2 regions of the Streptomyces sp. WMMB 714 genome follow, and region 2 is predicted to be linked to the other one. Evidence: predicted binding sites of a transcription regulator. Region 2 holds the regulator's gene; the other holds the start of a gene.

Region 1 (3,404 bases), on a different contig from region 2:
GTCAACGTCAACCTCCGCCCGTACTACGCGGAGGGCTCCAAGACGCTCGCCTACGAGATCTGCGAGCAGCTCGGCTGGGAGCTGCCCGACCAGCTCGTCGTGCCCATCGCCTCCGGCTCCCAGCTCACCAAGATCGACAAGGGTCTGAAGGAGCTCGTCGCCCTGGGGCTGGTCGAGGACAAGCCGTACAGGATCTTCGGCGCGCAGGCCGAGGGATGCTCCCCGGTCTCCCGCGCCTTCAAGGACGGGCACGACGTCGTGCGCCCCGTCCGCCCGGAGACGATCGCCAAGTCGCTCGCCATCGGCAATCCGGCGGACGGCCCCTACGTGCTGGACATCGCCCGCAGGACGGGCGGCGCCGTGGAGGACGTCACCGACGCGCAGATCGTCGACGCCATCAAACTGCTGGCGCGGACGGAGGGCGTCTTCGCCGAGACGGCCGGCGGTGTGACGGTCGGCGTCACGAGGAAGCTCATCGAGGAGGGCCGGCTCGACCCGTCCCTCACCACCGTCGTCCTCAACACGGGCGACGGACTGAAGACACTGGACGCGGTGGCTCCGACGACGGGGCCGTCCGCGGTCATCCGCCCCAACCTGGACTCCTTCCGAGAGGCTGGTCTCGCATCATGAGCGTCAACGTCCGTATTCCGACCATCCTGCGTACCTACACCGGCGGTCAGGCGGAGGTGAGCGCCGAGGGCTCGACGCTCTCGGAGGTGCTGGCCGACCTGGAGAAGAACCACACCGGCATCGGCCCCCGTGTGCTGGACGACTCGGGCAAGCTGCGCCGTTTCGTCAATGTGTACGTGAACGACGACGATGTCCGGTTCGAGCAGGGCCTCGAGACCCCGACGCCCGACGGCGCGGGCGTTTCGATCATCCCGGCGGTGGCGGGCGGCTGCTGAGTCGTGAGGGCTCGGTGAAGGCCCTCTGCCGCTTCCGTCGACCCGCACCGGCGAATCGCCCCCTTCCAGGACAAGTCCGAAGCGGAGGGGGCGATTCCGCGTCTTGGGCCGCGATAGAGTGCGGGGAATCCCCGCCCCGCAAGTGATCCGGTACGTGCCGGACGCATATGAGAACGCGACAAGTTGTGCGCGAAATCGGGGCGGCAATTGTCGTGTTGGCGCACTATGCCTGGCCCTTCTTGCCCTGGTTTCCCGGGAGTTGAGGGCATTCGACCGCTCGGCCCCTGCCCAGATTTCTCGTCTTCATGGCCTGTTGCAGAGGGCGTCCGTGCAGATACATTCAGCCGCGGTCGACGCGTCCTGGCTCGTGTGTCCCGTGCTCCCGCCGTGGGGGAGGGGGCCGGCCGGGGGCGAGTTCTGACCCGGGTTCGTGAAGTGCGGGCTCGTGCAAGGGCCAGTAATAGGGGAGTTAGGCATGGCTCAGGGCACCGTCAAGTGGTTCAACGCGGAGAAGGGATACGGCTTCATCGCGGTCGACGGTGGTGCGGACGTGTTCGTGCACTACAGCGCGATCCAGATGGACGGCTACCGCACCCTGGACGAAGGACAGCGGGTCGAGTTCGAGATCTCGCAGGGGCAGAAGGGGCCGCAGGCTGACATGGTCCGCGTGACGGCCTGAGCGCCGGCCACACTGCGCAGAGTTGCTGGAGGGGCCGCATCCCGGTTTCGGGATGCGGCCCCTCTACGCGTGTCCACAGTGCTGCGGCTCGGCTTCCGGAGGGGCCGTCCGGCGCTCCCCGGCGTCCGGCGTGATGTCCTGAGGGCGCTTGCACTCGCAGGGGTCGAGTGCTAATCATTGCGTTAGCACTCTACGAGTGAGAGTGACAGACAAGGACCGGGTCGGTGAGGCTCGTCCGCCGCGTGGAGCAAGGAACCACGCGGTGAGCGTGCCGTCCGTCGCGGGCACCAGCGCGGTCCGGACAGCCCCGTCCCCTGGTTGTGCAGGGGGATCCCCAGTCCGGGAGGGACCACTTCACATGGCCAAGATCATCGCGTTCGACGAGGAGGCGCGGCGCGGCCTCGAGCGCGGGATGAACCAGCTCGCCGACGCCGTCAAGGTCACGCTCGGCCCCAAGGGCCGGAACGTCGTGCTGGAGAAGAAGTGGGGCGCTCCCACGATCACCAACGACGGTGTCTCCATCGCCAAGGAGATCGAGCTCGAGGACTCCTACGAGAAGATCGGCGCCGAGCTGGTCAAGGAGGTCGCGAAGAAGACGGACGACGTCGCCGGTGACGGCACGACGACCGCGACCGTCCTGGCCCAGGCGCTCGTCAAGGAAGGTCTGCGCAACGTCGCCGCGGGCGCCAACCCGATGGCCCTGAAGCGCGGCATCGAGCGCGCCACCGAGGCCGTCTCCGCCGCCCTGCTGGAGCAGGCCAAGGACGTGGAGACCAAGGAGCAGATCGCCTCCACCGCCTCCATCTCCGCCGGCGACCCCCAGATCGGCGAGCTCATCGCCGAGGCGATGGACAAGGTCGGCAAGGAAGGCGTCATCACCGTCGAGGAGTCGCAGACCTTCGGGCTGGAGCTGGAGCTCACCGAGGGCATGCGCTTCGACAAGGGCTACATCTCCGCGTACTTCGCCACCGACATGGAGCGCATGGAGGCGGAGCTCGAGGACCCCTACATCCTCATCGTCAACTCCAAGATCGGCAGCGTGAAGGACCTGCTGCCGCTGCTGGAGAAGGTCATGCAGTCCGGCAAGCCGCTGCTGATCATCGCCGAGGACGTCGAGGGCGAGGCCCTGTCCACGCTGGTCGTCAACAAGATCCGCGGCACCTTCAAGTCCGTGGCCGTGAAGGCCCCGGGCTTCGGCGACCGCCGCAAGGCCATGCTGGGCGACATCGCCATCCTCACCGGCGGCACGGTCATCTCCGAAGAGGTCGGCCTCAAGCTGGAGAACGCCGGGCTGGACCTGCTGGGCCGCGCCCGCAAGGTCGTCATCACCAAGGACGAGACGACCATCGTCGACGGCGCGGGTGACAGCGAGCAGGTCGCCGGCCGCGTCGCGCAGATCCGTGCGGAGATCGACAACTCCGACTCGGACTACGACCGCGAGAAGCTCCAGGAGCGTCTGGCCAAGCTGGCCGGCGGCGTCGCCGTCATCAAGGCCGGTGCCGCCACCGAGGTGGAGCTCAAGGAGCGCAAGCACCGCATCGAGGACGCGGTGCGCAACGCCAAGGCAGCCGTCGAGGAGGGCATCGTCGCCGGTGGTGGCGTGGCTCTGCTCCAGGCTTCCAGCGTCTTCGAGAAGCTGGAGCTGGAGGGCGACGAGGCGACCGGTGCACAGGCCGTCAAGTACGCGCTGGAGGCTCCGCTCAAGCAGATCGCGATCAACGCCGGTCTCGAGGGCGGCGTCGTGACGGAGAAGGTGCGGAACCTGAAGAAGGGTCACGGCCTCAACGCCGCGACCGGCGAGTACGTCGACATGCTGGCCG
Region 2 (3,404 bases):
TCGACGTAGATGCGGCCCGCACGCGCCACTCGGGCCCGGGCCCCCGGCACCGCCAGCGATCCCGACGCGGTGCGCCGGGGCGCCGCCGCGTCCCCGCTTCCGGCACGGGCGCCGCCGGAAGGCCGCTGCGGCCCGACGAGCGTGACCGTCCTGCCCTCCAGCAGGAAGCCGCGCGGTTCCATGGGGAAGACGCGGTGCTTGCCGAACCGGTCCTCGAGGGTGACGGTCGGCCCCTCCGCCGTCTTCTCCGTGCGGATCACCGCGCCGCAGTAGCCCGTGGTGATCTCCTCCACCACCAGCCCCGGGTCGGCCGGGACCTCCGGCACGGGCTGCCGCTTCTTCCACGGCGGGGTCAGGTCGGAGTCATAGGAACGGCTGCGCATGACGGCATTCTTCACGACCGAGCGAAGCGCCGCGCCAGACCGTCCCGTTGCGCGCGTACGAAAGCCGCGTCCACGACGGCGCCGTGCCCCGGCACGTACAGCGCGTCCTGCCCGCCGAGCGACAGCAGCCGGTCCAGGGTGGCAGGCCACAGGGCGGGCGCGGCGTCGGGGCCGGCCTGCGGCTCACCGGACTCCTCGACGAGGTCTCCGCAGAAGACGACCGTCCTGCCGTCCGCGCCGCCCTCGCCCGTGCCGCGCACCACGACCGCCAGATCGTGCGGGCTGTGCGCGGCGCCCAGGTCCACCAGCACCACCTCCCGCCCGCCCGGCGACAGCGTGAGCTCGCCGCCGACCGTGTGCCCGGGCACGACCAGGGACTCCGCCGACGCCGCCGCCTCATCCCCCGGCATGCCGTGGTGCTCCGCGTCCTGGCGCAACTCCTCGCGGGCGCCGGCCAGATGGACGTCCATGCCGCCGGCCGCGTAGATCCGCGCCGCGGTGAACGACGCCGCCCCCAGTACGTGGTCGAAGTGCGGATGCGTGAGCACCACACGGGTCACGGGCAGCCCGAACATGCCGAGCAGCTCGTCGCGGACGCGCGCGCCCTCCTCGACGCTCGCTCCCGCGTCCACCAGCAGCAGCCCCGACGTGCCGCGCACCGCGCCCACCGTCGCGTCCCAGCGGGGGAGCCGGCGCCGCACCACACCCGGCGCCAGCTCCTCCCAGCCGCTCGCGGAGCGCACACCGGCCGCGGGCGTTCCCGCGTCTTCCATGTCTGCGGCCATGCGGTGACGCTAACGGGAGTCCCCGGAATCCGTGCGCGCGGTACCTTCAATCGGGCGGCTCTTGCCCCGGCCACGGCTACCGGCCGTACACTGACCCAGGGGATCTGGCACTCCGTCGGGGAGAGTGCCAAGGACGCAGGAGACGGCCGGCGGCCGGAGGCACTGCGCCCCCAGTGCGAGCGCGGCAAGGCTGGACGGGAGGTGTGCGCGTTGCTCAGTGAACGCAGGCTCGAAGTTCTGCGCGCGATCGTCCAGGACTACGTGGGCACGGAGGAACCCGTGGGTTCCAAGGCGCTGACGGAGCGGCACAACCTCCAGGTCTCGCCGGCGACGGTGCGCAACGACATGGCGGTCCTGGAGGACGAGGGGTACATCGCGCAGCCCCACACCAGCGCGGGCCGTATCCCGACGGACAAGGGCTACCGCCTCTTCGTCGACAAGCTGGCCGGCGTGAAGCCGCTGTCCTCCCCGGAGCGCAAGGCGATCCAGAACTTCCTCGAGGGCGCCGTCGACCTCGACGACGTGGTGGGGCGCACGGTGCGTCTGCTGGCGCAGCTGACCAGGCAGGTCGCCGTCGTGCAGTACCCGTCGCTGACCCGCTCCACGGTGCGGCACGTCGAGCTGCTCTCGCTCGCCCCGGCCCGGCTGATGCTGGTGCTGATCACCGACACCGGCCGTGTCGAGCAGCGCCTCGTCGACACCCCGGCCCCGATGAGCGAGGACTCCCTCGCCGATCTTCGCGCACGGCTGAACAGCCGGGTCGTGGGTCAGCGCTTCACGGACGTACCCTCCCTGGTGCAGGACCTTCCGGAGGCTTTCGACGGCGACGACCGGGGCACGGTCTCGACCGTGCTCGCGACCCTGCTGGAGACCCTGGTCGAGGAGACGGAGGAGCGGCTGATCATCGGCGGCACCTCCAACCTCACCCGCTTCGGGCACGACTTCCCCCTGACGATCCGGCCGGTGCTGGAGGCGCTGGAGGAGCAGGTCGTGCTGCTGAAGCTGCTCGGAGAGGCGAAAGACCCCGGAATGACCGTAAGAATCGGGCATGAGAATGCCCACGAAGGGCTGAGTTCCACGTCGGTGGTTTCGGTCGGCTACGGTTCGGGCGACGAAGCAGTCGCCAAGCTCGGCGTGGTCGGACCGACCCGCATGGACTACCCCGGAACGATGGGAGCTGTACGCGCAGTGGCACGGTACGTCGGACAGATCCTCGCGGAGTCGTAAGTGGCGGCGGACTACTACGCGGTCCTCGGCGTGCAGCGCGACGCCTCGCAGGACGAGATCAAGAAGGCCTTCCGCAGGCTGGCGCGCGAACTGCACCCGGACGTCAATCCGGACCCGAAGACGCAGGAGCGGTTCAAGGAGATCAACACCGCTTACGAGATCCTCTCGGACCCGCAGAAGAAGCAGGTCTACGACCTCGGCGGCGACCCGACGGGCGGTGCCGGCGGCGCTGGCGGCGGCTTCGGCGGAGCGGGCTTCGGCAACTTCTCCGACATCATGGACGCCTTCTTCGGGACGGCCTCGCAGCGGGGCCCCAGGTCCCGTACGCGGCGCGGCCAGGACGCCATGATCCGGCTCGACATCGACCTGGAGGAGTCGGCCTTCGGCACCACGAAGGAGATCCAGGTCGACACGGCGGTCGTCTGCAACACCTGCAGCGGCGAGGGCGCGGCGCCCGGCACCTCGGCGCAGACCTGCGACATGTGCCGCGGGCGGGGCGAGGTCTCCCAGGTGACGCGCTCCTTCCTGGGCCAGGTCATGACGTCGCGTCCGTGCCCGCAGTGCCAGGGGTTCGGCACGGTCGTGCCGACGCCCTGCCCCGAGTGCGCCGGCGACGGCCGCATCCGTTCGCGCCGCAGCCTGACGGTGAAGATCCCCGCGGGCGTGGACAACGGCACCCGCATCCAGCTCGCGGGCGAGGGCGAGGTCGGCCCGGGCGGCGGCCCGGCGGGCGACCTGTACGTCGAGATCCACGAGAAGTCGCACTCGACGTTCCAGCGGCGGGGCGACGACCTGCACTGCACGGTGACCATCCCCATGACGGCGGCGGCGCTCGGCACGAAGGTGCCGCTGGAGACGCTGGACGGCGTGGAGGAGGTCGACATCCGCCCGGGTACGCAGTCCGGCCAGTCGATCCCGCTGCACGAGCGCGGCATCACGCATCTGCGGGGCGGCGGGCGCGGCCAGCTGATCGTCCACGTCGAGGTGACGACGCCGAACAACCTGGAGC

The links. The regulator HrcA, encoded in region 2, represses chaperone genes, less so after heat shock. The targets are predictions, from matches to a motif close to TTNGCACTCNGNNNNNCNGAGTGCNAA.
Region 1: the regulator HrcA is predicted to act here: its motif matches at 1,767-1,793, upstream of groL (chaperonin GroEL).

The regions. Positions count from the first base shown of each region.
Region 1 is NZ_FMHJ01000013.1:91,561-94,964, reverse strand. It holds gene thrC (threonine synthase) at 1-630, shown strand, start outside; gene H181DRAFT_RS22220 (MoaD/ThiS family protein) at 627-905, shown strand; gene H181DRAFT_RS22215 (cold-shock protein) at 1,381-1,584, shown strand; gene groL (chaperonin GroEL) at 1,943-3,404, shown strand, end outside.
Region 2 is NZ_FMHJ01000003.1:349,506-352,909, reverse strand. It holds gene H181DRAFT_RS06930 (DUF3097 domain-containing protein) at 1-383, opposite strand, end outside; gene H181DRAFT_RS06925 (MBL fold metallo-hydrolase) at 395-1,168, opposite strand; gene hrcA (heat-inducible transcriptional repressor HrcA) at 1,379-2,395, shown strand; gene dnaJ (molecular chaperone DnaJ) at 2,396-3,404, shown strand, end outside.